Regions from separate parts of the Kocuria atrinae genome, predicted to be linked through region 3. Evidence: riboswitches for the same ligand, from Rfam matches in the RefSeq annotation. Region 3 holds a riboswitch; each other region holds the start of a gene.

Region 1 (10,491 bases), on a different contig from region 3:
GTGGGGTTACCAGCCGGTGCGCATCGAGACCCCAGAGGGCAAGGCCGAGTACGTGCGCCGCCAGCGAGCGTTCGCGGCCAGGTCGGAGGATCTGCGCCAGCGCCTCTTGAGCGTCACGGAACACTTATTGGAAGTGGACGCGTGAGCTGGCAGCCGGCCGTGAAGGCGGCCGAACTGACCGAGGCGAACACCGCGGTCCCCGCGCGCGTTGACGGAACCGGGCTGCTCATCACTCGGGATGAAAGCGGAACCGTGCGGGCCTTCGAGAACCAATGCCCGCACCAGGCCGCTACGGTGTGCCGCGAATCCCAGGTCGGTGAGACCACCGTGGAGTGTCCCAATCACTACTGGGTCTTCGGCTTGGACGGGACTTTCATGGGCTCGCGCATTGCACTGGCAGCCGGGCGCACCCCTCCGCCGGACCCCGAGAGGAACCTGCGGGAGTTCCCGTGCCGCGTGACCGACGCCACGGTAGAGGTGGACCTGACCCCGGACCGATAGGATGGGCAAGGATTAGCTCGAATCTCAGGAGTTGTAATGGCCCGTATCGTGGTTGATGTTATGCCCAAGCCGGAAATCCTTGACCCGCAGGGCAAGGCGATCGCCAACGAACTGCCCCGTATCGGGCTGGATGGTTTCAGCGAGGTCCGTCAGGGCCGTCGCTTCGAACTCACCGTGGATGGTGAAGCAACGGACGAGGTTCTCGCCCAGGCCCGCGAGGCTGCCGAGAAGCTGTTGTCCAACCCGGTCATCGAGGACGTCGTGAACGTTTCGGTGCTGGACCAGGAGAACTGATCGTGGCCCAGAATTTGACCGCCGAACAGACCCCCCTGATCGCGGATCTGTCCCAGCCTGCACCCAATGCCGCGTTGCAGGACGTGCGCGTTGGTGTGGTCACCTTCCCGGGCACCCTGGACGACCGCGATGCCATGCGGGCCGTTGAAATTGCCGGTGGCACCGCCGTGCCCCTCTGGTACGCGGACGAAGATCTGCAGAACGTTGATGCGGTGATCCTGCCGGGTGGCTTCTCCTACGGGGACTACCTGCGTGCCGGCGCCATCGCGCGTTTCGCGCCGCTCATGGACAAGATCATTGACGCGGCCAATTCCGACGCCGCTCTGCCCGTTCTCGGCATTTGCAACGGTTTCCAGGTGCTCACCGAATCGCACCTGCTGCCCGGCTCCATGATCAAGAACGAGCAGTTGAAGTTCATTTGCCGTGATCAGGGCCTGCGCATCGAGAACGCGGAGACGGCCTGGACCGCTCGCTACGAGCAGGGCCAGACCATCGTGGTACCGCTGAAGAACCAGGATGGCCAGTACGTGGCCGATCAGCGCACCCTGGACGAACTCGAAGCCGAGAACCGCGTGGCCTTCCGTTACGTGGGCGGCAACCCCAACGGCTCACGCAATGACATTGCGGGGATTACCAACGCCCGCGGCAACGTGGTGGGACTCATGCCCCACCCGGAGCACGCGGTGGAACCCGGTTTCGGCGCGGACTTCTCCGGCGCCGGTGACGTGGACATGCGCCACGGCACCGACGGCCTGGACATCTTCGTGTCCGTCCTGGAACGCCTGACCCGCTGACGCCCCGCGGGCTTAGCTGCCCGCTTTCACTATCCGACATTCTCGCGTGAGCGCCGGGAAGGCACCGTACGCGCCCACCACCACGGCAAGGGATTCTCGTAACCGACATGAGCGAAACTCACTTCAACCTGGACACCGTCGAACACGCCTCCTCCACCCCGGACATCGAACTGCCCTGGGCCGAACTGGGGTTGACCGAATCCGAGTTCGAACGGGTCAAGGAGATCCTGGGCCGCCGCCCCACCGCCGCGGAACTGGCCATGTACTCGGTCATGTGGTCCGAGCACTGCTCGTACAAGTCCACCAAGGTGCACCTGCGCCAGTTCGGTGACAAGGTCACGGACGAGATGCGCAAGGACCTCATGGTGGGCATCGGCGAGAACGCCGGTGTCACGGACATCGGTGACGGCTGGGCCGTGACCTTCAAGATCGAGTCCCACAACCACCCGTCCTTCGTGGAGCCCTACCAGGGTGCGGCAACCGGTGTGGGCGGCATTGTCCGCGACATCATTTCCATGGGCGCCCGCCCGGTGGCCGTGATGGATCCTCTGCGTTTCGGCGCTATCGACCACCCGGACACTCAGCGCGTGGTGCACGGCGTGGTGGCCGGTGTGGGCGGCTACGGCAACTCGCTGGGTCTGCCCAATATTGGCGGTGAGGTAGAGTTCGACCCCTGCTACCAGGGCAACCCTTTGGTCAACGCGTTGGCCGTTGGCGTCATGCGCCACGAGGACATCCGCCTGGCCAACGCGTCCGGCACCGGCAACAAGGTGGTGCTGTTCGGTGCGCGCACCGGCGGCGACGGCATCGGCGGCGCCTCCGTGCTGGCCTCCGAGTCCTTCGACGATTCCAAGCCCTCCAAGCGTCCGGCCGTGCAGGTGGGTGACCCGTTCGCGGAGAAGATCCTGATCGAGTGCTGCCTGGAGCTGTTCAAGGGCTCGCTGGTGGAGGGCATCCAGGACCTCGGTGCGGCCGGCATTTCCTGCGCGACCTCCGAGCTGGCCTCCAACGGTGACGGCGGCATGCGCGTGGACCTGACCAAGGTGCTGTTGCGCGATCCCACCCTGACCCCGGGTGAGATCCTGATGTCCGAGTCCCAGGAACGCATGATGGCCGTGGTGACCCCGGAGAAGGTCGAGGCCTTCGAAGCGGTCATGGCCAAGTGGGATGTGGAGTACTCCTGGATCGGTGAGGTCACGGACACGGGCCGGCTGGTCATCGACTACCAGGGCGAAGTGATCGTGGACGTGGATCCGCGCACCGTGGCCCACGACGGCCCGGTCTACGAACGTCCCTACGCCCGCCCCGAGTCCCAGGACCAGTTGCAGGCCAACCACTTCACGGGCTCACCCGAGGACGCATCCCGTCCCTCCGGAGCCGAGCTACGACAAGCAGTGCTCGAACTGATGGCCTCGCCCAACCTGTGCTCCAAGGACTGGGTCACCAGCCAGTACGACCGTTACGTGCAGGGCAACACCGCCATGGCCATGCCGGATGACGCCGGAGTGATCCGCGTGGACCAGGAAACCGGGCTGGGCGTGGCCCTGTCCACCGACTGCAACGGCCGCTACACCCGCCTCGACCCGTACGCCGGCGCACAGCTCGCGCTCGCCCAGGCTTACCGCAACGTGACGACCGCCGGCGCCCGCCCCGCAGCCGTCTCGGACTGCCTGAACTTCGGCTCCCCCGAGGACCCGGACATCATGTGGCAGTTCGCCGAGGCCGTGCGCGGCCTGTCCGACGGCTGCCAAGAACTGGGCGTGCCCGTCACGGGCGGCAACGTCTCGCTCTACAACCAGACCGGCGGCGTCGCCATCAATCCCACCCCGGTGGTCGCGCTGATGGGGGTTCTCGACGACGTCGCTCGCCGCACCCCTTCCGGGTGGCGCGAGGACGGTCAGGCCATTTACCTGCTGGGCGAGACCGCGGACGAGCTGGACGGCTCCGAATGGGCCCGCGTACGCGGCCACCTGGGAGGACAGCCTCCCAAGGTGGACTTGAAGAAGGAGCGTACCCTGGGGGACATGCTCGTCAACATGTCGCGCGACGGCATGATCGACGCGGCACACGATGTGTCCGAGGGTGGCTTGGCCGCGACCCTGTCGGAGATGGCCCTGCGCTTTGGCGTGGGTGCACGGATCGGTCTGGGGGAAGTAGCTGATCGGGATGGTGTGGACACGTTCACCCTGTTGTTCTCCGAGTCCCAGGGCCGAACCGTGGTGGCCGTCCCTCGTTCGGAGGAGGTGCGTTTCAAGGACATGTGCGCCGTGCGCCACTACCCGTTTGCGCGCATCGGAGTGGTGGATGCGGAGTCCGGAGCCCTGGATGTTCAGGGCGAGTTCTCCGTGGACCTGGAGGCCTTGCGAGAGGCCCACAGCGCCACGCTACCCAAGTATTTTGGTTGATCGAAGGATAGAGATATGACCGAGGTTCTCGACGAGCTCAGGCCGGAACGACCGATTCGTACCGAGCGCCTCCTGCTGCGTCCGTTCGTCCCGGAAGAGCTCGAGGCAATTGCGGACTCAACGGACCTGCCACAGTTCGCCCCGGGGTTCCCGACCCCCGAGGATCGGGACTGGGCCCAAACTGCGTTGGAGGCCGGCAGCTATTTCTTCACCGAGACCATGTTCTCGATGTTCGCGATAGTGGATGCGGCCTCTGAACAGATCATCGGCATGGCTGGTTTCGTGGGCCCGCCCATTGACCACGAACTCGAGGTGGTTGGCTCCATAGTGCCCGCGCGTCAGAACCAGGGGTACGGGGGCGAGGTTCTGCCCCACCTCCTGGAATTGGCCTTCCAGAATCCCGAGGTCACTGCGGTGAACGCCTCCGTCCCGTGGGGTAATGGGCCCGCTTCCAAGCTGCTGCTCGACAACGGTTTCACCGAACGTCCGTGCGGCGGGTCCGAATCCGCTTACGTGTACGCGCGCCCGGAGACACCTCGGAGCAACTGAGTTAGTGACCTGATGTACCCATGGACCCCGTATGCCTTACTCCCGGATACCTATCCGGAATGGATTCTGATTGCCCTGGGCGTCCTGGATTTCACGATCACAGTGGTAGCGCTCGGCTGGATCCCGCATCGCCGTAGGCCCTCCGTCGCACTTGCGTGGCTACTGGGTCTGACCGTTTTCCCCTTTGTGGGCCTGTTGTTGTTCCTCATCATCGGCTCTTCCCGTCTGCCGCGGAAGCGGATGGAGAAGCAGGCCAAGATGAACGACATCATCCGGGAGAACACCCCGGAGGACTTCTCCCTGGGCGAGGAGTTCCATGACCTGCCCGAGTGGGTCACCACGACCGCCAAGCTGAACTACCGATTGGGCGCGCTACCCATGGTGGGTGGCAATGACTTTGACATCCTCACGGACAACCACGAATCCATGGAGCGAATGGCTCACGACGTGGACCGTGCCACGGATTACGTGCACTTCGAGTTCTACATCGTGGCCACGGACCCGGTGTCCACGGTGCTCCTGGACTCCCTCGTGCGAGCCCATGAACGTGGGGTGCGGGTGCGCATCCTCATCGACCACGTGGGATCGCTCGGTTACCCCGGTTACGCGGAATTGGCCCGTCGCTTCAACGCCTCTGGTATTCCCTGGCGGCGCATGCTGCCGATCCGCCCGTGGCGAGGCGAGTGGCAGCGCCCGGACCTGCGCAACCACCGCAAGATCCTGGTGGTGGACGGCTCGATCGCCTACACCGGTTCGCAGAACATCATTCACCGCTCGTACAACAAGAAGAAGAACCTTCGCCGCGGCCTGGAGTGGAAGGATCTGATGATCCGCTGTTCCGGGGCCGTGGTCTCCGAGCTCAACGCGGTGTTCGTCTCGGACTGGTACTCGGAAACCGACGACCTGCTCCTGGATGAGGCCACCGAGGTTCTCACTGATGTGGAGGGCCCGGTGTATGCGCAGGTGGTACCGTCCGGGCCGGGGTTCGAGACTGAGAACAACCTGCGGCTGTTCAACCACCTCATCTACAACGCCAACCGGCGCGTGGTGATCTCCAGCCCGTACTTCGTACCGGATGAGTCCCTGCTGCACGCGCTCACCACTGAGGCGCAGTCCGGGGTGGAGGTGGAGATCTTCGTGGGTGAGTCCTCGGATCATTTCCTGGCCCACCATGCCCAGAACTCCTACTATGCCGAGTTGGCGGAGGCCGGGGTCAAGATCTACCGCTACAGCTCCCCCACCGTGCTGCACGCCAAGTTCGTGCTCGTGGACGACCTGATCAGTGTGATCGGTTCCTCCAACATGGACGAGCGGTCCTTCGCTCTGGACCTGGAAGTCTCCGTCATGATCGTGGATCAGCATTTCCATGTACGAATGGAAAATGTGGTCGATGAGTTCAAGGCATCCTCAACCGTGCTGAACCTCGAGGCGTGGAACAAGCGCCCCCTGCTGCAGAAGTATGTAGAGAACGTCTGTCGCCTCACTTCGGCTTTGCTTTAACGGCCACGACGCCGCTGTCGCGACCTTTCGTTCGAAAAGGTCGCGACAGCGGCGTCGTGGGCAGAGGGGCTGTTAGCCCACCAACTCGCGAGCGGCGGTGTCCGCGACGGACGGCTTGTCGGCGTACGCACCGCGATACTGCGCGGCCGGGTGGGTGTCCATGACCTGGGACTGACCGGCGCCGTAGAGGGACTCCCGCAGGGTGGAACCCTCGTAGTCGGTGCGGTAGCGGCCACGCTTCTGCAGCTCCGGGACCACGAACTCCACGAAGTCCTCGAAGGAACCGGGGCTCACGTGGTAGGCCAGGTTGATGCCGTCCAGGCCACCCTCGTCGACCCACGTCTCGAGCTGATCCGCCACGGATTCCGGCGATCCCACGATCACGTCACCCATACCGCCCAGGGCACAGTGCTTGGCGATCTCCTCGCGGGTCCACTTCTTGTCCTTGGACTGCAGGGTGAACGGGGTCAGGAAGGACTGGATGGAATCGGTCTTGATGTAGTTCAGGGCCTCGTCCTCGTCGAACTGGCTCAGATCCACGCCGGACCAGCCGCCGATGATCGCCTGGGACGCCTCAAGGTCCACGTAGGAGAGGTACTCCCGGTACTTCTCCTGAGCCTTCTCCTCGGTCTCGTCCACGACCACGGAGAGCATCGCGTAGATCTTGACGTCGTCGCGGTGGCGACCCTGCTCCTCGGCCTGCTCGCGGATCTTGTCCGTGACATAGCGGGTGAGGTCTGGGCGCAGACCTCCCACAAACACGGCCTCCGCGTGGCGTCCGGCGAACGCCTGGCCACGCGAGGATGCGCCCGCTTGGAAGATCAGCGGGGTCCGCTGCGGGGAGGGCTCGGTGAGAGCGGCGCCCGGAACGCTGAAGTACTTGCCCGAGTGCTGGATCGGGTGGACCTTCTGGGGATCCGCGTAGCGGCCGGCCTCGCGGTCCTTGACCACGGCGCCGTCCTCCCAGGAGCCTTCCCACAGCTTGTAGCAGACGTCGAGGAACTCTTCGGCAATCTCGTAGCGGGTATCGTGCTCGATCTGACGAGGCAGACCCTGATTCTCCGCGGCGGAGGGCAAGTAGGAAGTCACCACGTTGAAGCCCACGCGGCCCTTGGTCAGGTGGTCGAGCGTCGCGTACTTGCGAGCCAGGGTGTAGGGCTGCTCGTAGGTCACGGCGCTGGTTACGCCAAAGCCCAGGTGCTCGGTCACGGCCGCCATGGCGGAGATCTGCATGAACGGGTCGTTTACCGGAACCTGCGCACCGTCCGCCACCGAGGGCGCGGCGGAGTTCTTGTAGATGTCGTAGATACCCACCACGTCCGCCAGGAACAGGGCGTCGAACTTGCCCTTCTCCAGGGTCTTGGCCAGGTTGGTCCAGTATTCAATGGTGTTGTACTCGGTGGCCTTGGACCGCGGGTGACGCCACAGGCCGAAGCTCTGGTGGTCCACGCAGGTCATGTCGAAGGCGTTCACGGAAATCCGCTTCTTGCTCATGTGTGCCCCTTGAGGTCGAACTCGACCCGCGCCCCGTGCACCACCTGCGGCGGCCTACTCTGCGGGTCCAGCGCGCTTGTGTGGCGCCGTACTTGCCGCATGCGGTGTGCCATGCGGCCCGATCCTCACCTGGGGCACCCCGCTACGGGAGAGGGTTGCCGTCCGACAAGCCAGGGCTGTGCGTCGGAACTCATGATCGTTCTGGGCACCACTGTACAGTTTCCCCACCGGTTCCGGCGGCCCGTGAAACATGATGACCGAGCTGATTCACAGTGAGACGATGGTCGTATGAGTGATCGCCACGTCAACGATCCGGACCTGATTCGCGAGCTACTCACCACCCCGGGGCGGTGGGCCGTTGTTGGGCTGTCCACCAACCGCACGCGACCGGCCTTTGCGGTGTCCCGGCGGATTCGTGATGAATTCGGTCAGGAGATCATCCCTGTCAATCTGGCCGGTGAGGACGTGCACGGCGAGACCGGCTACCGCTCGCTCGCGGACATCCCGGGGCACGTTGACGTGGTCGACTGCTTCGTGAACTCCCAGCGCGTGGGTGAAGTGGTGGATCAAGCGATCAACATTGGGGCCGGGGCCGTGTGGATGCAGCTTGGTGTGTCCGACCAGGCTGCCGCCGAACGGGCGAAGGCCGCCGGGTTGAAGGTGGTCATGAACACCTGCCCGCTGATCGAGGCCCCGCGGGTTCTGTAGGCGCGCCGGTTCTGTCAACGCGGGCAAGGACGGTCTCCCCCACAGGCCTTTGACATTCTGGGCAGAGGTTCGCGCGCGGAGCACGGTGTTTAGTGCGATCCCTTGCCAAAAATGTGCACTACCACTTCTGACGTGCGAACCTCTGCCACAAATGTTCATGCTCCGCGCGCTGACTCAATTTGCGACCGCCCCCTCCCGAGACGTTGAATGGAACGGTTCCCATCCGGAGCGGCCGAGAGACCTGGCTCGTTGACGTCGCAGCAACCGGTACCCGTGCGGTGCAAGGTGCTAATGCCAGGAGACGATGGAGTTGATCGAGATTACTTCCTTCTCAGACCCTTACTCGCCCACGCCCAATCCCGCGCTGATCTCGGATGAGGCGCGCGAGGAGTTCTGGGCCAAGCAGGCGACCCGTCTGGACTGGGCCGAGCCGTGGCACACGACCCACCGCTTCGACAAGCCGCAGAAGATCGGCACGGACGAGGCCGGCAACGACATCCTCTCGGTACCGGAGATCGCCTGGTTCGAGGGCGGCAAGCTCAACGTTTCCTACAACTGCGTGGACCGCCATGTGGACGCCGGCCGCGGCAATCACGTGGCCCTCTACTTCGAGGGTGAACCCGGTGACCGCCTGGTCTACACCTACGCGGACCTGCAGCGCGAGGTCTCCAAGGCCGCCAACGCCCTGCTGAAACTCGGTGTGGAAGAGGGCGACCGCGTGGTCATCTACCTCCCGGTGATTCCCGAAACCGTCATCATCACGCTCGCGTGCGCGCGTATCGGCGCCATCCACTCCCTCGTGTTCGGGGGCTTCTCCGCCGAGGCTCTCAAGTTCCGTGTGGAAGACACCGGCGCCAAGGTCCTGGTGACCACGGACGGGCAGAACCGGCGCGGCGCCGTCGTTCCCGTGAAAACCAACGCGGACCAGGCGTGCAGCGGCGAGAACAACATCGAGCACGTGATCGTGGTGCGCCGCACCTCGCGACCCGGCCGCATGGACCTGCCGCGCGGCACCCGCGGGCTGCGTTCCAAGCAAGAGGACACTGTGCCCTGGACGCGTGGCCGTGACGTGTGGTGGCACGAGCTGACCGCGGATGTCTCGGACGTGCATGTGCCCGAGGCCTTCGACGCGGAGACGCCCCTGTTCATCATCTACACCTCCGGCACCACGGGGAAGCCCAAGGGCCTGGTGCACACGATGGGCGGATATCTGGTGCAGACCGCGTATACGCACGCCCTCATGTTCGACCTGCTCCCGGACGTGCCCGATGCCAACGGCGTGCTTCGGCCGGACGAGCTCTCCGCGGTGAACGACCCGGCCAAGGTGGATTCGACCGTTCACTGGTGCACCGCGGACCTCGCGTGGGTCACCGCGCACACCTACGAGATCTACGGCCCACTGGCCAACGGCGTGACCGAAGTGATCTACGAGGGCACCCCCAACACCCCGGATTACGGGCGCCATTTCGAGGTCATCGAACGCTACGGCGTGACCAATTACTACACCGCTCCCACGCTGATCCGCTCGCTCATGGGGGCCTTCCCCAAAGGTCTGCCGCAGGTCTACAACCTCTCGTCCATCCGCTTGCTCGGGTCGGTGGGCGAATCCATCAATCCCGAGGCGTGGCGTTGGTTGCGAGCGCAGGTCGGCCGCGACGAGGTCCCGTTTGTGGACACCTGGTGGCAGTCCGAGACAGGCTCGTGCGTGGCCTCCCCGCGCCCGCACGATCCGCAGTTCGCACCGCCCGGCACGTTCGACGACGCCGCTCCGCACACCTCCCTGAAGCCGGGCTGCGCCACGCGCGCCGTCCCTGGTATCTCGGTGCGCGTGCTCGACGAATCCGGTGAGGAAGTTCCGGCGGGGTTGCAGGGCTTCGCCGTGGTCGACAAGATCGGCCCGTCCATGGCCCGCACGGTGTGGGGCGATCCGCAGCGCTACCTGTCCTCGTACTGGTCGGCCTACGGCGAGCGCGGCTGGTTCCTCGCCGGTGACGGCGCACGCACCGATGACGAGGGCGACCTGTACATCTTGGGCCGCGTGGATGACGTGATCAACGTGTCCGGGCACCGGTTGTCGACCATCGAGATCGAGTCCGCACTGGTGACTCACCCGCACGTGGTCGAGGCTGGTGCGACCCCCATCAAGGATCCCGTCACCGGACACGCCGTTCTGGCCTACGTGGTACTCACTGCGGAGGCACAGTCACTGTCCGCGGATGAGGTTCGAGAAGAACTCCGCGCCCACG
Region 2 (10,491 bases), on a different contig from region 3:
CCACCGGCTCGCCCGCGAGTTCCTTGATGCGCCACAGCGCGCCTGCCGCGGCGATGATGCCCAAGCCGGTTTCCGGTTGGCCGATCTTCACGTAAGGGGTGCCCAGGCGGAAATCCGCGGCCCACGCGAGTTCCGCGCCGCCACCCAGCGCGTAGCCGTCCAGTGCCGCAATCACAGGCATGGGCAGCTTGGCGATCCGGTCGAAAATCTGCGAATTCACCCCGCGCAGCGCGTCCTCACGACGCCGCTCGCGCAGTTGCGCAATATCCGCACCCGAGGCGAAAATCCCCTTCCCGTTCACTTCCGTGCCGGACAGGATCATGATCTTCGGGTTGCGTTCCAGGTAACCGCACACGGTGTGCAGCTCGTCGACCATGGTCTGGTCAATCGCATTGCGCACACCGGGGCGGTCCAGGATCACGTGCAGGCGATCCTCGGTTTCCTCCAGGCGCAAGGCGGTGAAGTCACCCTGTAGGCCCTGGTCCTCGCCGTTCGACGACGTCGCTTGTTCGCTCATGCGGGCATCACACCTTCTCCACGAGCATGGCGGCACCCTGGCCAACACCGATGCACATGGTGGCCAAGCCCTTGTCCGCGTTCTCGCGTTCCATGCGACCCAGCAGGGTGATCACAATGCGGGAGCCGGAGGAACCCAGCGGGTGGCCCAGTGCAATGGCACCGCCGTCGCGGTTGACGATGTCCGGGTTCAGGCCCAGGCGGCGGATCGAGGCCAGGGACTGGCTGGCGAACGCTTCATTGATCTCCGCGGCACCAAGGTCGTCCACGGACCAGCCTGCGCGCTTGAGAACCTTTTCGGTCGCCGGGACCGGGCCAAGCCCCATGATCTCGGGAGCGAGGCCGGCGGAAGCGCCGTCGATCACGCGGGCGCGAGCCTTCAGGCCGTACTTCTCGATGGTGCTCTCGGACGCCACGATAATGGCGGAAGCGCCGTCGTTGAGGGAAGAGGCGTTACCGGCGGTGACCACGGAACCACCCTTGACCACGGGGCGCAGCTTGGCCAAAACGTCCGGGGTGGAGCCGGGACGGGGGCCCTCGTCGGTGTCGACCACGGTCACGGCGCCCTTGCGGCCCTTGACCTCGACCGGGACGATCTCGTCCTTGAAATGACCGGCCTCGATAGCGGCGATGGCCTTTGCATGGGATTCAGCGGCGAACTCGTCACAGTCCTCGCGGGAGATGTTGTCCAAGCGGGCAACTTCCTCCGCCGTCTCCGGCATGGAGTAGGTGGCCTTGCCGTCGCGGGACAGCGGGCCGTCCTCGAACTTCTCGTTCACGAAGCGCCAGCCGATGGAAGTATCGAAGGCTTCGCCGGGCTTGGCGAACGCGGTCTTCGGCTTCTCGACGACCCACGGAGCGCGGGACATGGACTCCACGCCGCCGGCGACCACGATATCCGCGGCGCCGGACTTGATCATCTGGGAAGCGATGGTGATCGCGGACATGCCGGAGGCGCACAAGCGGTTCACGGTGATGCCGGGGACGGTGTCCGGGAAACCGGCCAGCAGCCAGGCCATGCGGGCCACGTTGCGATTTTCTTCGCCGGCGCCGTTGGCGTTGCCGAGGATGACCTCGTCAACGTCTGCGGGATCAATGCCGGCGGCTTCAACCACGGACTTGATGCAGAGGGCGGCCATGTCGTCAGGGCGAACGGAGGACAGTGCCCCGCCGTAACGACCTACGGGGGTTCGGGCCCCTCCGACTAGAAAAGCTTGCGGCATCGTGGACATGCTGTCTCCTTCGCAGGGGCAATAACTGACCGATCGTTCATCTAAAGATTCCACGATTTTGTGAGCTACGTCAATACGATCGGTCGGGATTGCGAGATTCGGACTTTTTCGGCTCCAGTGCGTTCGGCTCCATGTTGAGGGTTGGAGCTGAATGACCTGCGAATGCGATGTGGCCGGACCCGCGAAGGATCCGGCCACATCAGCTATTCAGTTGCATGCACTGCGCGGAGCTTTACCGGCGGTGCTGCGGGGCATTGCTGTCCATGTCTTCGGGCAGTACCGGGGGAACTTCTTCGCCCGGGTGCTTGGCAATGAATTCCTCGTGCACTTCCTCGATGTGCAGGTCGCGGCCCTGGTCCGACTTGCGGACGAAGCACACGGCCGTGAAGGACACGACAGAGAGCAAGGCGATGTAAAGGCCGATGGTCCAGGACTGGCCAGTCTCAGTGAGCAGTAGCTCGGCGATCATCGGCGCAAACGCGCCGCCGATAATGGAACCGAATGCGTAGCCGATCGAGATGCCCGAGTATCGAACGCGAGCAGGGAACATCTCCGCGTACATCGCGGACTGCGGACCGTAGGACGGGCCAAGGCCGATGGTGAGGATAAAGATCGCCGCCGCGAACAGTGGCAGGGATCCGGTGTCCATCATGAACCACATGGGGATGGCCCACAGGATGATGAACCCGTAACCCAGTTGGAAGGTCAGCCTTCGTCCGATCTTGTCGGACATCCAGCCGCCGAGCATCGTGAAGATTAGCCAGCCCACGCCGCCGACCAGCGAGGCAATGAGGGTTTCTGACCGCTCCATTCCGAGCGACTTGGCGCCGTAAGACGCAAAGAATGCGATGACCAAGTAGCCAGCGGCGTTGTTGGCAGCAAAGATCAGGGCAGCGAGGGTCACTTCTCGCTTGTTGGTGCGGAACAACTGGCCCAGCGGAGCGGAAGACTCCTTGGCGCGCTGCTGCATGGCAACGAACACGGGAGACTCATCCACCGCGCGGCGAATCGCGTAGCCGACACCGATCAGCACGACCGAAAACAGGAACGGAACGCGCCAGCCCCAGGATTCGAACTGTTCGGGAGTCAGCATGGAGGTCAGGCCGAACATGAAGAGGGTGGCCATCAGCATGCCCAGGGGCACGCCGATCTGCGGGTAGGCGCCGAAGAGTCCGCGCCTGTGATTGGGGGCGTGCTCTACGGCCATCAGGGCAGCGCCGCCCCATTCACCACCGGCGGAGAAACCCTGCAAGATGCGCAGGAGAACCAGGATGATGGGTGCTGCGATGCCGATTTGTTGGTAGGTGGGAAGCAGGCCGATCAAAGTGGTGGCTGCACCCATTCCGAACAAGGTCATCACCAGGGTGATCTTGCGGCCGTACTTGTCACCGATGTGGCCAGCGACAATGGCGCCGAGCGGGCGGAACAGGAAGCTGATACCCAGTGATGCCCAGGCAAAGATCTGGCCCAGAGCCGCATTTTCTGCACCTGCAGGAGCAAAGTAATGCGTGGCCAGGATGAAGGCCGCTGCCTGAGCGTAGATGAAGAAGTCGTACCACTCGATGGTGGTGCCCACCAGGGTGCCGGCGAGAACCTTGCGCTCTTCGCGGGACATGGTGTGCGCCTGCTGCTGTGCGGGCGGGGAAGCTGCGTTTGTAGCCATGGAAGCTCCAGGATCATGAGTTGCGCGGTCCGGGCCCGGCAAGATCTGCGATTACTGACCGAATGGTCGTTGGAATAGATAGTACTGATGATCGTGACTCGCGTCACTACCTCCGCGCAAAATTATCAAAGGTTTGAGGAAACACGTGTGAGGCGTGGCGCCATGGTCCTGCGCTGACCAGCTATTTCGGTGTTCACCGGGCATGGGTTGGGCAAACAAATTCTGTCCGCTCGGGGCGTGTCCCCGCCCATAGCGCTGGGACTTCTCATCGGATTGCGGCGGCCATCGTCCTTAAAGCCGTGTGGCCCGTCAGTATGACGGGCCACACGTGGTTCAGGCGGCGAGCGGCGTCGTCGATGAATTGCCGACGCCGCTTGCGAACCTTGCTAGAACAAGCGCTCGGTCGCAAGGCGCGAGCCTTCGACCAGGGAATCAAGCTTGGCGAGCGCGATCGAGGGGTGAATGCGACCGCCCAGGCCGCAGTCGGTGGACGCGATGACGTTCTCGCGACCCACCACGGACGCGTACTGCTCGATGCGGTCGGCCACGAGCTCCGGGTGCTCCACCACGTTGGTCGAGTGAGAGACGAAGCCGGGGTAGACCACCTTGCCCTCGGGGAGCTTGTGGTCCTTCCAGACCTTCCACTCGTGTCCGTGACGGGGGCTGGACGCCTCGAAGCTGTAGCCGCCGGCGTTGATGGTGAGCATGAGGTCCACCAGGTACTTGAACTCGAGGTCAGTGGTGTGCGGGCCGTGCCACGATCCCCAGCACAGGTGGAAGCGGATCTGGTCCTCGGGCAGGTCGCGCAGGGCGTAGTTGAGGGCGTCCACGCGGATCTTGGTGAAGGCCAGGTAGTCCTCCACGGTGGGCTCGGGGTTGATCTGGTCCCAGGACTCCGCAATGGAGGGGTCGTCGATCTGAACCGTCAGGCCGGCATCGACGATGGCCTTGTACTCCTCGCGCATGGCGTCCGCGCAGGCGTATACGAGCTCTTCATCGGTCGAGTAGTACTCGTTGCGAACACGCGCACAGGAACCCGGGGACAGCGCGGCCACGAAACCCTGCTGGGCGCCGGTCTCGGTCATCGCGTCCTTGAGGCGGCGGATATCACCGGCCACGGCGTCCTGACCGGTGTAGGTCAGGGGGCCCGTGATCTTGGGTTGAGCAACTGAGGCGCGGTGCGCGAGGACGCCCGCAGTGGGGTCCTCGTAGGCCTCGCGGAAGCGAGCGCGATCGCGGCGGTCCGGGAAGCTGGTCAGAACAATGTTGCCGGGGGAGGAACGCTTGACCTCTGCGTCCTTCCAACGGTCCTCGTTGGTGGGGGTCAGCCCGCCCAGGCGGGAGAACGAGTAGTTCCACCACGCGCCGTAATCCACGGAGGAGGACATGGCGTGGCCGTATTCGCCGTCATTGACGATGTCCAGGCCGATCTCACGCTGCTTGCGGACGATGTCGATCACGCCGTTGTCGAGCGCGGCATCTAACTCCTGGGCGGAGGCCTCGCCCTCCTGGAAGCGCCTATTGGCCTCCAACAGATCAGGGGTGCGGGGCAACGATCCCACGTGCGTGGTCTGAATGCGATCGGTGTTCTGTGGCATGAACTAACAGTCCTTTCCATCGGTCCTGGCGGTAGCACCGTGGGCTGAATCCCGGGTTGCTGCGGCGTCAACGAGCCAGATCTCTCGGCCGCTCTGGATGGGTACCTTCTCATCAAACATCATGGGTGGGTGGTCGGGCCAATTGTGGCGCGCGTCGCGACACCTCGGATCCCTTGGTGGCACCCGTAGGATGAAATCAACGATAAATCAGTGATGCAGCTCACGGGCGGGTGCTACGAGTCCGCCCAGTAGGAGGACAAATGACCGAGAACGCCAATGATGTTGTGATCGTCAACGGGGCGCGCACGCCGCAGGGCAAGCTGATGGGGGCGCTGGCGTCTCTGAGCGCTGTGGATCTGGGCGCGCACGCCATCAAGCACGCGGTGGAGCGCTCGGGCGTCTCGCCCGAGACCGTGGATTACGTGTACATGGGCAACGTGGTGCAGGCCGGTAATGGCCAGAATCCGGCCAAGCAGGCCGCTGTGGAGGCGGGTCTTCCCATGAACGTTCCCGCCATGACCCTGAACAAGGTGTGCCTGTCCGGTTTGGTCGCGGTGACCGAGGCGGCCCGGATGATTCGCGCGGGTGAAGCGTCTGTGGTGGTGGCCGGTGGCATGGAGTCCATGACCAACGCGCCTCACCTCGCGCTCGGCTCCCGCAAGGGCAAGCCCTACGGGGATATGACGCTGGCTGATTCGTTGGCTAACGATGGTCTGGTGGATGCCGCTCTGGGCGTCGCGATGGGTGAGCTCACCGAGACCGGCAATTCCGAGCGCTCGATCGGCCGCGAGCAGCAGGATCAGATTGCCGCGCGCAGCCACCAATTGGCGGGAGAAGCGCAGTCCTCGGGAGTCTTCGCGGACGAGATCGCCCCGCTGGAGATCCCGCAGCGCAAGGGAGACCCGGTCACCGTGTCCGAGGATCAGGGCGTTCGCCCCGAGTCCACGGCCGAGGGTCTCGGCAAGTTGCGTGCCGCCTTCACCAAGGACGGCACCATTACAGCGGGTAATTCGTCCCCTATTTCCGACGGCGCCGCTGCCGTTGTCCTGACGACGCGCGCCTACGCCGAGGAGCACGGTCTGTCCTGGCTGGCCGTGGTGGGCAAGCCGGGTCAGGTTGCGGGGCCGGATACGTCGTTGCACTCGCAGCCTTCGCGAGCCATCGAGCACGCCGTGGAGCGCGCCGGGTGGTCCGTGGACGAGCTGGACTTCGTGGAGATCAATGAGGCCTTCGCGGCCGTTTCCGTGCAATCGGTCGATGACTTGGGGATTCCTCTGGACAAGGCCAACATTCACGGCGGTGCCATTGCCCTGGGTCACCCGATTGGTGCGTCCGGTGCTCGCCTGGCTTTGCACGCGGCACTCGAGCTGGCGCGCCGTGGTTCCGGCAAGGCCGCAGTGTCCCTGTGCGGTGGTGGTGGTCAAGGAGAAGCGTTGCTGCTGAGCCGCTAATTCCGCGTGTTTCCACAATCCGGATAATGGAATAGTTATTCCATTATCCGGATTTGTGCTGCATACTCGGTGGACGAGACCTACGCCACACTCAGGAGATACCACCGATGACTCAGACTCACGCCCTCAATGGACCGGCATGGATTGTCGTACCCGCCGATCAGCCCGAGCAGTTCGCTGAGGCCGCACAGGCGGCGGACGTGGTGGTGCTGGACCTCCATAACGGCGTGCTGCCACGGGACAAGGAGTTCGCACGCCAGTGCATCCTGGAATGCCCGTTGGATCCGGCGCGCACGGTGATCCGGGTGAACCCGGTCGGCACCGATGAGCACACCGCGGATCTGCAGGCGTTGGAAACCACAACCTATCGGCGCGTGGTCGTCCCACAGGTCGAATCCGCTCAGCAGATTGCGGGGCTGTCCGGCTATGAAGTCGTGGCGTCGATCGACTCTCCCGAGGGTGCTCTGGCCCTGGGTGAGGTTGCCGGCGCGAGCGGCGTCGTCGGATTGGTGTGGGGCTCCGAGGACTTGATCGGGAACCTGGGCGGACTCACGAGTCGCAAGTGCAATGGTGCGCTGCGCGATATTTCGCTGCACGTGCGCTCGCAGACGCTCCTGCACGCCAAGGTCAATGGGATTTTTGCAGTCGACGGCATCTTCCTGGACGTCGAAAATCTGGAGGGCTTGCTGGGAGAGACGCTGGATGCCTCCAGCTCTGGCTTCAATGCCAAGGGCGGCGTGCACGTCTCCCAGATGGCTGTCATCAAGGAGGGCTTCCTCCCCAAACCGGACAAACTCGACTGGGCTCGCAGCGTGGTGGAGGCGGCCCCGGAGCAGCGGGGATCCTTCCGGCACGGGGCGCAGATCGTCGACGCGTCCGTGATTCGACTGGCGGAGCGCATGGTGGCACGAACGGACGCAAATGCTGCGGTGACGTCCTAGCCCGAGAGCGGCTTGCCGGGGTGCTACTTACGCGTCTTGGCGCCGATAACCGTACGGTGGTCCATGATCTTGTCGAGCAGACTGATGAGGAGTTCGCGTTCCTGTTCGGTGAGAGCTTGGCTCCAGTCGTTCTCGCGGGAGTTCTGCAGCGCGAAGATCTCTTGGATCTTGCTCTGACCCGTTTCGGTCAGGTGCAGGATCAACGAGCGGCCGTCATCTTCGGACGCCTGCTTGACCAGTAGCCCCTTGGACTCCAGGTTTCCCGCGAGATTCGAAACCGCCGCACGACTCATGCCCATGAGTTCCGCCGCGCGATGCGGTGTCAGCGGGCCTGCAACCCAGAGTGCGAACAGCATGCGGTAACTGGCCCACGTGCCTCCAGCGGGGCGGTGGATGGATGACTCGAAGTCATAAATCACGGAGGAGGATGCCCGGAACAGCGTGACGAACAGGCGGTTGGCCGTGACGTCCGATTCCGGAAACTCCTGGGAGATGCGCGACGCAGCGGCGTTCGCGAACTGCCAGTAATCCGGGTTCGCCACGTTGGGGGCGTCGTCAGGTGTGGGCATGGTTCAAATTTAGTGTGGATCCCAGTCGTTCGGGGAGTTTCCCTTGGTCGGGCAGGTTGTTAGACGTTTTATTACCTGCCGAATCCCCGGTTGTCATTCCGGGTGCGTCATTCGGGTCGCGACCAATTGATCAGCTTGCTGAATGGTTGAACAATGAGAACAACTGACGAATATCGCGCTGAGGAGTGAGGGGCATGTCCACCGTTGAGCCGAACGCAGAGGGGCGCGCGCAAACGGAACGCAGCGGCGTCGTCGACACCCGGGACGAGCGGCGGCCAGGCAAAAGGATCGTGCTCTCGGGATTCTTATTCGGCTGTGGCATCGCGGCCTCGATCGTCGACCTGTTCATCTTCCATCTGGGCTTGCAGTGGCACCACTTCTACGACCTGTCCACCCATGAGGTTGCGTTGCTGGCCGATGGGCTTTTCCACGCCTTCGGTTGGTTCATCACGGTGTGGGGCCTGTTCCTACTGGCTGATATCCGGCGCCGCGGAGGCGTGAACTGGAAACGCTGGGTGGGAGCGGTGGTGCTGGGCGCCGGCTCGTTCCAACTGCTGGACGGCGTGCTCAACCATAAGATTCTCGGTATCCACCAAATTCGATACGGCGTGGACCTGCTGATGTACGACGTCGTGTGGATCGGTTCCGCACTCGTGCTTATGGTGGTCGGCTGGCTGGTGTTGCGGTTGACCAGCCCCGCCCGCCGCGCCCGCTGAGCAGTTCGATGCACACTCACGATTCCTCATCCTCACCGGTCACATCGTTGGACGGGTGGTTCGTCTTCGAGGTGTTAGTCGTAGCGCTGCTGCTGATCGCGGCCGCCGGGTACGCCTGGTTCTTATGGGCTGGGCGGCATCGGAGCGCGTGGCCCCTACACCGGCCCATTCTGTTATACCTGGGGCTCGCATGCGTTGCCGCGAGCCTGGCAGGCCCATTGGCCCAGGCCGCTCACGGATCTTTCACCGCGCACATGGTGGGGCATCTGCTGCTGGGGATGATCGCGCCGCTGCTGTTGGTGTTGGCAGCCCCGGTGAGCGTGGTCCTGCGGGGCCTGTCCGTGAGGAGGGCGCGCGCAGTGGTTCGAGTACTGCGCTCGCCGTACGTGCGGGTGATCACGCACCCCGTGGTGGCAGCAGTTCTGAACGCAGGCGGCTTGTGGGTGCTTTACACAACGCCCCTGTTCCACGCCATGCACGGATCGGTGTGGGTGCATGCATTGGTTCACGCGCATATATTTCTAGCGGGCTATGTCTTCACCGCTTCCTTGGTGGGGCTGGATCCAGACCCACACAGAGCACCGTTCAAGCTTCGAGCCGGGGTCCTCATAGCGTTCATCGCTGCGCATTCGATCCTGGCCAAGTGGTTGTATGCCCACCCGCCCGCGGGTGTAGAGCTGGCTGACGGCCAGTTCGGGGCGCAGCTCATGTACTACGGGGGAGATGCGGTGGATGTGCTGCTGATCGTGCTTCTCTTCACCGGTTGGTACCGGGCTACGAGGCCGCGGGTGAGTAGCTCGGATGGGAGCCGAGCAGTGTCGTCATAGAAGGCACCGACTAGCGCACCATGCGAATGGTCTTCAGGCCGTTGGAGGAGCTATCGATCCGTTCAGCGCCATCCGCTACGAACCCGTTCTTTTCGTAGAACCTGCGTGCCCGTGGGTTGTCCTTGGCCATCCACAATTGTGACGGCTCATCCCCCAGTGAAGCGTCCATGAGTTCTTGTCCCGCGCCGGTGCCGTGGAATTCCTTCAGGACGTAAAGCATGAATAGCTGGAAGTCCCGCACGTCATCTTCTTCTTGGGGGTGGGCGGCCATGGAGAACCCGATGACGTGGTCGTCCGCTTCCGCGATCCACGGGAACATGTCCTGGCCGTGGTTGTTCACGATGGCTTGCCAAGTGCGGCGCCGGGATTCCCACGCGGTGTCTCCGAAGAACGCGTGGGGCAATTGACCCGCGTACGTCTCCTGCCAGCACCGCAAGTGAACGTCGGCCAGCGGCTCAACGTCGGTTGGTTCGGGGTGTCGCAAGGTTATCGGTGGAGCACTCATGGTTTAACGCTAAAAAATATCCCCGGGGGCGGATCAACCGGTCCGTCCCGGAACTCCTGCGGCGGGTATTCAGCGCACCATCCGCACCGTGGTCATACCCAGAGTTGCCCCCTCGGAGCCATCGACCGTGAAGCCATTGCGTTCGTAGAAACGCCGTGCCCGCGGGCTGTGGCAAGCGTTCGCGCATCCTTCGGGGAGGGGCGGCGCAGCGTGATACTCGGGCCGGTCATCTTGAGTGCAGCACCAACTCCACGCCCGCGGTGAATTCGGCCTCCGAGGACGAGGTATCCAGGCCCATTGCTTCCCGTGTCTGCTGCGTGGTCACCGAGCCCAAGGTGAAGCGGATCAGGGTGAGGGCCGTGGCCATCGCAGTTTCGCGAGAGACCCCGGACCCCGTGACGAGCGTTGCCAGTTCTGGCGCCGGGTTCAGTTCTTCCGGGCTGATGGAATGGGCCACGCTGACCACGTCGGCT
Region 3 (10,491 bases):
GGTAGATGCTCTCGCGCAGAGGCTTCAAATGGGCCGTGACCGCTTCCGCATACTCGTTCTCGCGGTCCAGATGCGTGCGGACCTCATCCGAGTCCTTATCTCGCAGCCACTCGAAATGATCGTCGAACGTGTGGTCGTGAAAACTGCGCTGAACGGTGCGTCGAACGGCTACGGGATATGCGGGCTTCTCGGAACTCATGAACCCCAGTCTAAGGAGCACGGCACAATGGTGTCCGTGTTGACGGACCCCTTCCACCCCCAACCCCTCGAACAGCCCCCGGCACGGTCGGAGCTGTGGTTCCACATTGCGCTGGTCCTGGGTGTGTCACTGGGCTCTTCAGCGGTGTACGCCGTGCTCAACCTGGCCGAGACAATGTCCAGGGGATCGCTCTCGGACGCCGAGGCCACGTTGAACCGGGTGCTGAGCCCAGTGCCCGCCATTGATCTCCTCAGGCAGCTTGCGAGTATCGGTTTCGCCCTGGTCCCGGTGGCGCTCGCGCTTTACCTGATGGCGGGGTCCCTGCCACGGATCAAAAACGTTCTCCGCAGCGTCGGGGTGGACGGTCGCCACCCACTACGTGATGCGGTCTGGGGGATGTGCTTGTTCCTGGTTATGGGGCTGGGAACGCTGGGGCTCTACCAGGTGGGACGCGCGCTGGGCCTCACCGCGGCGATCAATACCTCGGCCCTCAACGAGCACTGGTGGACGGTGCCCGTCCTGATTTTGTCTGCCATACGCCACAGCCTGGTCGAGGAAATCATCGTGGTGGCGTTCCTCTGTGATCGGCTGCGCCGTATCGGGTGGTCCTGGGTCACCATTGCCCTGGTCACCTCGGTCTTCCGCGCCAGTTACCACCTGTATCAAGGCTTTGGCCCCGCGCTGGGCAACGTGGTCATGGGCCTGGTGTTCGTGTGGGTTTACCGCCGCTACGGGCGCCTCGCCCCGTTGCTCATCGCCCATGCGCTGTTGGACATCACCGGTTTCCTGCTACCGCAGCTTTTGGCGGGTTAAAGGGCGACGACGCCCCTGCCGCAACCTTTTCGAGCCAAAGGCAGCGGCGTCGTCAGCGAAAACCTAAATCGTGGCCAAGCCGTCCGGCGTGGTGAAAGAAACTGCCATGACGCCGGGGGTCCCGTTGGGGGATGACCAGGTGACGTCCAGGGAGGCCAGGACGTCTTCAACCGGACCGCCCAACCACTCGGTCACGCGCTCCGAGGAACCTGCGATCTCCATACCCGCCAGCTGAACGTCAGTGATGCGCGCCTGGGACGGGTGCATCTCGGGCTCGGATTCAAAACGAACCATGAACGGCAACTGGGGGTCCGCGATCAAACCCTTCACGCCGATCTGGCGCCACTCCAGCTGGCGGCCGTCCGGGAACAACCGGAAACCCGGTACGGAGGGGCGGCCCAACTTGTCCTCGTAGGGGGTAAGATCCTGAACCTCGACCACCCAGCCGAGCCAACCTCCACCGGCCTCGGAGCGGGCGCGGACGGCCTGACCGAACGGCGCCTTGTCCGCGGCGGGGTGCTCGAGAACCTCGACCACTTCCACGTACTGGTGACCCGTGAGGGGCAGGATCATGTTTCGCGTTCCGAAGCGCGGGTGGATTCCGCCCTTGACCGGTTCGATCCCTAGCTGATCGGCAATCCGTTCCGTGGTGGCTTCAAGACCATCGGATTGTGCTGCGAATGAGACATGATCCAGTTTCATGGTCACATCGTGACACCGCGCACAGTGGTCTCCAAATCGAGAGCTGAAACATGACCGTGTGACGCGGGTAACTCAGCTTGACGTTCTAGGCACCGGCTCCGGACAATGAAGTGCAGGTCACGAGAGTCAGCGAGAAGCCCCAGCTAGCTGACCGGCAACCCTCCCTCCGCGGTGGGGTGCCCTGGGTGAGGACCGGGCCGCACCGCAATTCTTCGGTGTTGGCAAGCGCGGGTCACAGGTGCCCGATCGCTGCACGGGCATCGTGCTGCGGATCGTTCACCGGGCCCCTGATGTTGAAAGGGAGTGCGGTATGAGCCCCGCAGCCACCCCGTCCAGCCCGCAGGGTTGGGCATTCGAAACCCGTCAGATCCACGCGGGCCAGGAGCCTGACCCCACCACCGGTTCACGGGCACTGCCGATCCACCAGACCACCTCCTACGTGTTCCCGGATGCGGAGACAGCGGCCAACCGTTTTGCCCTGGCGGAACTCGGCCCCATTTACACGCGTCTGACTAACCCGACTACGGAAGTGGTCGAAAATCGAGTCGCTTCTCTCGAGGGCGGCGTGGGCGCACTGATGCTCAGCTCGGGCCAAGCCGCCTCTACCTTTGCGATCCTGAACCTGGGCGGCGCCGGAACCCACGTGGTGGCCAGCCCGTCAATGTACGGCGGCACGTACAACCTGTTGCATCACACGCTGCCCAAGATGGGTGTGGAGACCACCTTCGTTTCTGATCCGGACGATCCCGAGGCCTGGCGCGCTGCAGTTCGGCCCAACACGGTGGCGTTCTTCGGGGAGACCATCCCCAATCCGCGCAATGACGTGCTGGACATCGAAGCCATTTCCGCAGTCGCCCACGAATCCGGTGTGCCGTTGATCGTGGACAACACGATTGCCACGCCGTACCTGATCCGACCGATCGAGTGGGGCGCTGACATCGTGGTGCACTCGGCCACCAAATTCATGGGCGGTCACGGAACGGCCATCGGTGGCATGATCGTGGATGCGGGCAACTTCGACTTCGGTCAGGATCCGCAGCGCTTCCCGGCCTTCAATGAGCCGGACGCGTCCTACAACGGTCTGGTCTATGCTCAGGCCCTCGGTCAGGACGGCATCTTCGGAGTGAATCTGTCCTACATTCTCAAGGCTCGCGTGCAGTTGCTGCGCGACCTGGGGTCGTCGATTTCCCCGTTCAACGCGTTCCTCATCGAGCAGGGCATCGAGACACTCTCCCTGCGCATGGATCGCCACGTGGCCAACGCCCAGAAGGTCGCGGAGTGGCTCGAGGCGCGCGACGACGTTCGTGCGGTCTCCTATGCGGGCCTCGCCTCCTCGCCGTGGCACGAACGCGGCAAGAAATACGCTCCCAAGGGTGCGGGTTCCGTGCTCGGTTTCGTACTTGACGGTGGACGCGAGGCGGGCACCGCATTCGTGGATGCCCTGACCTTGCACTCCAACGTGGCCAACATCGGCGATGCGCGCTCCCTGGTGATCCACCCGGCCTCGACCACTCACTCGCAGTTGACCGACCAGGAACAGCGGGCAACCGGTATCGAGCCCGGCTTCGTGCGGCTGTCCGTGGGTTTGGAGAATATTGACGACATCCTGGCCGATCTGGAATCCGGTTTCGAGGCCGTGGCCGCGCTGGGTGGCGCAGCGGCGTCGTCGGGTGAGGGAGGACCGCAGGCGTGACCATCGTGGGAGGCGGGACCGCTGACTCGCTCGTGCGTGAGGACGGCGTGGTGGGCTACATCGACGTCGGGCCCCTGACCTTGGAGTCCGGGTACCGTCTCCCTCGTGCGCGGCTGGCCTACGAAACGTGGGGCCGTCTCAATGCTGACGGCTCCAACGCCGTGCTGATCGAACACGCCCTGACCGGCGACTCGCACGTGGCGCGAGGCCAGTCACGCGATCACGCTCCCGAGGTGGAGCGTCTCGCTGCGGAGGCCGGTGGCTGGTGGGACGGCCTGGTAGGTCCGGGCGCGGCCATCGACACCGACAAATACTTTGTCGTCTGCGCAAACATCTTGGGTGGCTGTTACGGCAGTACCGGGCCGGCTACCCAGGCCCCGCCCGAGGTGGATCCGGAACAGAGAGCCTGGGGTTCGCGCTTCCCGCGCATCACCGTGCGGGACACCGTGAGCGCCGAGGCGGTCCTCTCCGACGCCCTGGGCATCGACCGCTGGCGTTTGGTGATCGGCGGGTCCATGGGTGGCGCGCGGGCCCTGGAATGGGCCGTGATGTACCCGGATCGGGTGGCGGCATGCGGTGTGATCGCTGCCTGCGCCTCCGCCAGCGCGGAACTGCTCGCGTGGGGTCAGGCACAAGCACTTGCCATCCGTCAAGACCCGAACTTCCGCGGCGGTGACTACTACGACGGTGAGTTCCCGGAAGCGGGTCTCGGGCTCGCACGGCGGATCGCGCACATCACCTACCGCTCGGCAGCGGAGTTGCACTACCGATTCGGCCGCGAAGCCCAAACGAATGAGGACGTGGACGCGACCCACACATCCCAGCGCGGCCGTTACCGCGTGGAGAGCTACCTGGATCACCAGGCCTCCAAGCTGGCCGGGCGCTTTGACGCGAACTCGTACCTCAGCGTGAACGAGACGCTCATGTCCCACGACGTCACGCGAGGCCGAGGAGCTTTGGAAGAGGTGCTTGCCGGTACGACGTGCGAGTGGCTCGTGGCCGGGGTCGACTCGGACCGGCTGTTCTTTCCGGCAGAATCTGCCGAACTGGTGCAGGCACTGCCGGGTGAGCAGACCCTGCACATGATCAGCTCACCCAGCGGCCACGACGGATTCCTGATCGAAGCACCTCAGTTGGGCATGCTCCTCAAAAAGACGGTGTTGAAGGACTAAACCCGAGCGGTACGCCGGTTTCCGGCGTGTGCCCGTCAGACGGGTTCCTGGTCGCCGGAGCTCTGTACCTCCGGTGTTTCACCCGCGCCAGGAATGACCGCTCGCCCGAATTGCGGTCGCTTGGCCGTAATCGAGTCTCCCGAGCTGCGCTTGGTGATCCGGCGGGCAACCCACGGAGCAAAGTGCTTGCGGGCCCACACGAGGTCCTCCCGGCGGGCCTCCCGCTTGGTCTTGGTGGGCCGGGGTTCCAGGACATCGGGGACCAGTCCGTGCTCGATGCCCAGGGAGTCGAGTACTTCCACGGCTATCCGTTGATGACCCAACGGTGAGAAATGCAGTCGATCAGGCGCCCACATGAGTGGATCAGCCAGTTCGTGCAGACCCCACAGATCGGTCATTACCGCACCGTGCCGGGCCGCGATGACACGGACGTTCTCGTTCCAGATGGCCACTCGGCCGCGGATGCTGCGCAGCACGGGAGTGTTACCCACATCTGGTCCGTCGAACATGATCACAGTGGCGCCCGTTTCCGCGATCCGGGCAATCACGCCATCCAACTTCTGCGCAATGGCATCCGGGTCGGCCCCGGGGCGCAGCATGTCGTTGCCGCCGGCGCTGATGGTGACCAGATCGGGTTGCAGCGCGAGGGCCGGTTCGAGCTGTTCGTCGATGATGGGCTGATACAGGCGGCCACGGATCGCAAGATTGGCGTACGCGAAGTCATTGGTGAGTCGGTCCAATTCTTCGGCTACACGGTCCGCCCAGCCGCGGTGTCCGCCGGGGACGTGCTCATCGGGGTCGCCCACGCCCTCCGTGAAGGAATCGCCGATGGCCACCATGCGGTGCCAAGGGTGTGCCCGGGGAGTGCTGTCTTTTAGTTGCCCGTCGTATTCGGGGTGTTCGTCGAACTCGGGGGGAGTGTCAGGTGAAGCCATATGCGCTTTTCTACCACTCGGCCCCGTTCAATGCACGGGCCGAGTATGAGGCACCAGCGAGTCATGTCAGGATGGTCACATGAGTGATACCCCGTTTGTGATTTGGAACAATGAGCCCACTGAACGTGCCGACACCCCGCTCGTGGTGCTGTTCCACGGTTACGGATCCCACGAAGAGGATCTGATGGCGTTGATCCCTGCTCTCCTGCCGGGCGCCACCTACGCTTCCGTCCGGGCCCCGCAGCGAGCACAAATGGGGTTTCAATGGTTCCCGTTGTCGGCGGATGCAAGCTTCTCGACGGAGGCTGTGGTCGAGGCAGTTCGCCCGGTGTCAGCCTGGGTCCAGGAACAGGCCGAGCACCACTCGAAGGTGTTCCTGCTGGGCTTCTCCCAGGGCATGGCTGTGGCCACGAGTGTGGCCCGGCACATTCCTGAAACCGTGGACGCGGTCGTGGGCCTGTCCGGTTTTGTGGTGCCGATCGCCGACGACGACGCTCACGCCGAGTTCTTCAAGGACGCTCACCTGGGGGAGCACCCGCTGCAGATGTTCTGGGGCCGTGATCCCGAAGACCCGGTGATTCCGCAGGCCATGGTGGATGTCACGGCGGACTGGTGCGTTGATCATGCCGAGGTCACCAAGGTGCAGTACCGGGGGATCGGTCACGGTGTCTCGCCACAGGAGCTGGGCCATGTCAAGGAGTACTTGCAGCACGTGGTGCGCTGACTCCACTAGATTGCTGCCGACCCTGGAATGCTACGAAGCGTGACAGGCCAAGTGCCCTCATGGGTGTGGCGCGCCTACATTGGGCGCCATGAGTGTTCAGACCACGCTGGAACCCAAGAGTTCTCCCGCGCCCAGAAGTAAGAAGCCCCCGGTGGCCTCCGCACGCGGTGCCGTGGCACTGACCGTGGGGTTCATGGTGAGTTTGCTCGCGGGCACGGCTCAGGCCTTGCAATCCAGGGTCAACGGTGAGCTGGGGCATGCCGTGAGTGATCCCTACGGTGCCGCACTGGTCAGCTTCTCCTCTGCCTTCGTGATCATTCTGATTGTCACCGTGGTGACACCTGCCGGTCGTCGAGGTGCGTCGCGCATTCCGGCCGCAGTGAAGAACGGCGAGGTTCCGTGGTGGTACCTGACCGCCGGTGTACTGGGCGGTTTCATGATCGTCACCCAGGCCATGACCACGGTGGTCCTGGGGCTGTCCGTCTACATCTTGGGGCTCGTGTTCGGTAAGTCGGTCGGGTCGTTGATCGTCGACCGTTTCGGGGTGGGACCGGGAGGCGTGAAGTACCTGACCGGCTACCGCGTGGTCGGAACCGCCATCATCATTGTGGCGGCACTGGTGGCTATGACCCCGCGTTTCGCGGCAACGGACCTTGCGGCGTCGCTGCCGCTACTGTTCCTTTTCGCCACGCTGTCCGTGCTGGCAGGGCTGGGCAACGCGATCATGACGGCCTGGAACGCCGGGATCGGAGCGAGGGCCGGAACGCCCATCACCCCGACGCTCACCAATTTCGCGGCGGGTACGCTCGCGTTGATCGTGACTGTGCTGGTGGCTCGCAGTATCTCGGATCCCGGCCCGTGGGTCTGGCCCGGCCAGTGGTGGCTCTACGCCGGTGGCATCCTGGGCATCATCCACGTGGCTGCGTCCAGTGTGTCGCCCAAGCACTTCGGCGTGCTGGAAACGAGCCTGGGCATGGTGGCGGGCATGCTGATTTCCGCGCTGGTGCTGGACCTTGTTATGCCAACGCCGAACACCATCGTCACGCCGGTAACCATCGTTGGCACCCTGGTGACCCTGGTGGGACTGGTGGTCGTTACGCTTCCGTGGAAGTCTCGTCGGCTGAACTGACAATCTTCACCGGGCTCAGGCCGGAATCCAGAACTTCAATGACATCGCCGTGGTGCAACTGTGCACCGCGGCGTTGTTCTTCTTTGCCGTTCACGATCACAACACCGCCGGCTATGAGCTCCTTGGCGTGGTTACCGTCCTCCGCGAGGTTGGCGAGCTTGAGCGCCTGACCCAAGCGGATCATGTCGTCGCGGATGGGCAGTTCTTCGGTAGTCTCTTCGCTCATGGGCCCATCATCTCAGCTTGTCCGTTCGCTCCGCATCACGGTATTGGTGGTGGCACTTCTCAACCTCGCATATTTCTTCGTGGAAATGGGAGTCGCGCTGAGCATTGGCTCAGTGGCTTTGTTCGCAGACGGCGTGGACTTCCTGGAAGACGTTGCCATCAACCTGCTCATTTTCATTGCTCTCGGGTGGACCGTGCGCGCACAGGCCGTCGCGGGCCGGATCATGGCGATCATCATTCTGATTCCCGCGCTCGCCGCCGCGGTGCAACTGGTCCGTAAGGCCTTTGACCCGCAAGCCCCGGACCCGTTCTTGCTCGCCATTACGGCCGGGGGAGCGGCCGTGGTCAATCTGGTCTGCGCTCTGCTGTTGGCGCGTCATCGCAACCATGCCGGGTCCATGGGAACGGCCGCATTTCTAGCTGCTCGTAATGACGTGCTCATCAATATCGCCATCATCCTCATGGGCGGGATCACGGCGCTGACCATGTCCGGTTGGCCGGACATCATCCTGGGATTGTTCATTGTGATCCTGACCTTCACTGCGGCTCGAGAAGTGTGGGAAGCCGCTGAGGAGGAAAGCCTGGGGGCCAAGGCGCTCGCGGGCGAGGACATCGACTGAGTTCTGTCGTCGACCACACGACCGCTGATACCTTGCGGGCCACCCCGGAGAAGCTCTTGCCCAAGAACCAACCCGACCGAAGAGTGAGACCGGACCGAACGGCGTCGGCGGGAGAATCGCCCTGGAAAATTAGTTGCATGTCCAATGGTTTGTCGTTAGATTATCTGTGAGACACACGTCACAGCGCGATGCACCCATCATTCAGGAGAGCACCAATGACTCAGGTTCCGCACTTCATTTCCGGCCGCCGCGTAGAAGGTACCTCCGGTCGATTCCAAGACGTTTACAACCCGGTCAAGGGTGAGGTCGCCGCTCAGGTGCCCCTGGCCTCGGTCGAAGAGGTGGAAGGCGCGATTGACTCATCGCAGCAGGCCTTCGCCAAGTGGTCCACCACTAACGCACAGCGCCGCGGTCGCGTGTTGCTCAAGTGGGTGGATCTCATCAACGAGAACATGGACGAGCTCGCAACACTGCTCTCCAACGAGCACGGCAAGACTTTCCCGGATGCCAAGGGAGACATCCAGCGAGGTATCGAGGTAGTCGAGTTCGCCGCTGGAGCGCCCCACCTGCTCAAGGGTGAGTATTCGACCGCCGCCGGTACCGGCATCGACGTGCACTCGTTGCGTCAGCCGCTCGGTGTGGTCGCGGGAATCACTCCGTTCAACTTCCCGGCCATGATCCCGCTGTGGAAGGCGGGCATTGCCCTGGCCGCCGGTAACACCTTTGTCCTCAAGCCCTCCGAGCGTGACCCATCCGTGCCCGTTCGCCTGGCTGAACTGGCTCTCGAGGCCGGCATGCCCGAGGGCACCCTGAACGTGATCCACGGCGACAAGACCGCCGTGGACACCCTGATTCAGGATCCCCGCGTGAAGGCCGTGGGCTTCGTGGGCTCGACCCCGATCGCGCAGTCCATTTACCTGGACGCGGCCAAGCACAACAAGCGGGCGCAGTGCTTCGGTGGCGCCAAGAACCACATGGTGATCATGCCGGATGCGGATCTGGAGCAGGCCGCGGATGCCCTCATGGGTGCCGCCTACGGCTCCGCCGGCGAACGCTGCATGGCCATTTCCGTGGCCGTCCCCGTGGGTGAAGCGACTGCGGACAAGCTGGTGGAGCTGCTGCGCGAACGCATCGACAAGCTCACCTTGGGTCCCTCGCTGGAGGAGTCCTCCGACTTCGGTCCCGTGGTTGGTAAGGATGCTCAGGAGCGCATCGAGAACTACATCGGTATCGGCGTGGACGAAGGGGCTGAGCTGCTGGTCGACGGTCGTGGCGCGACTGTCGAAGGTCACCCCAACGGCTTCTGGGTCGGTGCCACGCTGTTCGATCGCGTCACCCCGGACATGCGCATCTACAAGGAAGAGATCTTCGGCCCGGTGCTCTGCATCGCCCGCGCCGCTGACTACGAGGAAGCCCTTCGCCTGCCCAGCGAGCACGAGTACGGCAATGGCGTGGCCATCTTCACCCGCGACGGTGACACCGCCCGTGACTTCACCACCCGGGTGGAAGTCGGCATGGTGGGCGTCAACGTGCCGATTCCGGTGCCGATCGCGTACTACACCTTCGGCGGTTGGAAGGCCTCCGGTTTCGGCGACCTCAACCAGCACGGTACGGACGGGTTGAAGTTCTACACCAAGACCAAGACGGTTACCACGCGCTGGCCCTCGGGGGCCAAAGAGGGCGCCAGCTTTGTGATGCCCGAGGGCAGCTGACCCGCGCGGATCCCCGATTTCTGAACTCGAAGGAGAGTCATGAACACTTCACCGACAGACACCCAGCCGCGCGTTGCCTTCCTGGGGCTCGGTCACATGGGTGGACCCATGGCCGTGAATTTGGTGCAAGCGGGTGTCCCCGTCACGGGATTCGACGTGGTTCCGGCCGCGCTCGACGTCGCTCGTGAGAACGGCATCACCGTGGCGGAGAGCCCTCAGGAGGCCGTGCGGGATGCACAGGTGATCATCACCATGTTCCCGTCAGGCCAGCACGTCAAGGATGCCTATACCGGGGCCGACGGCGCCGAGGGCCTTCTCGCGGCGGCACCGGCGGGTGCCACCTTCCTGGATTGCTCGACTATCAACATCTCCGAAGCTCAAGAGGTGGCCAACCTGGCCAAAGAAGCCGGTTTCAAAGCGGCCGAGGCCCCGGTCTCCGGCGGAGTGGTCGGTGCCCAAGCCGGAACCCTCGCGTTCATGGTGGGCGCACCGGACGATGTCTACCAGGAGATTTATCCCCTTCTGGACATCATGGGCGCACGGATCGTGCACTGCGGCGAGAACGGT

What was found. Region 3 has a riboswitch for S-adenosylmethionine ahead of ABD283_RS09895 (bifunctional o-acetylhomoserine/o-acetylserine sulfhydrylase). Riboswitches for the same ligand answer to the same signal wherever they lie in the genome.
Region 1: another riboswitch for S-adenosylmethionine. It lies ahead of ABD283_RS04640 (LLM class flavin-dependent oxidoreductase); the one in region 3 lies ahead of ABD283_RS09895 (bifunctional o-acetylhomoserine/o-acetylserine sulfhydrylase).
Region 2: another riboswitch for S-adenosylmethionine. It lies ahead of ABD283_RS04770 (cobalamin-independent methionine synthase II family protein); the one in region 3 lies ahead of ABD283_RS09895 (bifunctional o-acetylhomoserine/o-acetylserine sulfhydrylase).

The regions. Positions count from the first base shown of each region.
Region 1 covers NZ_BAAAQA010000008.1:6,940-17,430, forward strand. Annotated here, with positions in the region: gene ABD283_RS04605 (3-methyladenine DNA glycosylase) at 1-145, shown strand, start outside; gene ABD283_RS04610 (Rieske 2Fe-2S domain-containing protein) at 142-501, shown strand; gene purS (phosphoribosylformylglycinamidine synthase subunit PurS) at 538-795, shown strand; gene purQ (phosphoribosylformylglycinamidine synthase subunit PurQ) at 798-1,589, shown strand; gene purL (phosphoribosylformylglycinamidine synthase subunit PurL) at 1,697-3,994, shown strand; gene ABD283_RS04630 (GNAT family N-acetyltransferase) at 4,010-4,543, shown strand; gene cls (cardiolipin synthase) at 4,556-6,043, shown strand; gene ABD283_RS04640 (LLM class flavin-dependent oxidoreductase) at 6,116-7,537, opposite strand; SAM riboswitch class IV at 7,621-7,735, opposite strand; gene ABD283_RS04645 (CoA-binding protein) at 7,826-8,245, shown strand; SAM riboswitch class I at 8,462-8,556, shown strand; gene ABD283_RS04650 (AMP-binding protein) at 8,550-10,491, shown strand, end outside.
Region 2 covers NZ_BAAAQA010000008.1:37,526-48,016, reverse strand. Annotated here, with positions in the region: gene ABD283_RS04785 (enoyl-CoA hydratase/isomerase family protein) at 1-517, opposite strand, end outside; gene ABD283_RS04780 (thiolase family protein) at 525-1,748, opposite strand; gene ABD283_RS04775 (MFS transporter) at 1,981-3,411, opposite strand; gene ABD283_RS04770 (cobalamin-independent methionine synthase II family protein) at 3,798-5,009, opposite strand; SAM riboswitch class I at 5,023-5,113, opposite strand; gene ABD283_RS04765 (acetyl-CoA C-acetyltransferase) at 5,270-6,460, shown strand; gene ABD283_RS04760 (HpcH/HpaI aldolase/citrate lyase family protein) at 6,568-7,401, shown strand; gene ABD283_RS04755 (MarR family winged helix-turn-helix transcriptional regulator) at 7,425-7,970, opposite strand; gene ABD283_RS04750 (DUF2243 domain-containing protein) at 8,165-8,686, shown strand; gene ABD283_RS04745 (cytochrome c oxidase assembly protein) at 8,695-9,513, shown strand; gene ABD283_RS04740 (GNAT family N-acetyltransferase) at 9,524-10,018, opposite strand; gene ABD283_RS04735 (TetR family transcriptional regulator) at 10,245-10,491, opposite strand, start outside.
Region 3 covers NZ_BAAAQA010000018.1:118,455-128,945, reverse strand. Annotated here, with positions in the region: gene ABD283_RS09910 (S9 family peptidase) at 1-199, opposite strand, end outside; gene ABD283_RS09905 (CPBP family intramembrane glutamic endopeptidase) at 227-1,012, shown strand; gene ABD283_RS09900 (VOC family protein) at 1,076-1,714, opposite strand; SAM riboswitch class IV at 1,830-1,948, shown strand; gene ABD283_RS09895 (bifunctional o-acetylhomoserine/o-acetylserine sulfhydrylase) at 2,025-3,407, shown strand; gene metX (homoserine O-acetyltransferase MetX) at 3,404-4,579, shown strand; gene ABD283_RS09885 (SGNH/GDSL hydrolase family protein) at 4,615-5,418, opposite strand; gene ABD283_RS09880 (alpha/beta hydrolase) at 5,594-6,238, shown strand; gene ABD283_RS09875 (DMT family transporter) at 6,327-7,367, shown strand; gene ABD283_RS09870 (RNA-binding S4 domain-containing protein) at 7,333-7,593, opposite strand; gene ABD283_RS09865 (cation efflux transmembrane domain-containing protein) at 7,592-8,212, shown strand; gene ABD283_RS09860 (CoA-acylating methylmalonate-semialdehyde dehydrogenase) at 8,428-9,924, shown strand; gene mmsB (3-hydroxyisobutyrate dehydrogenase) at 9,964-10,491, shown strand, end outside.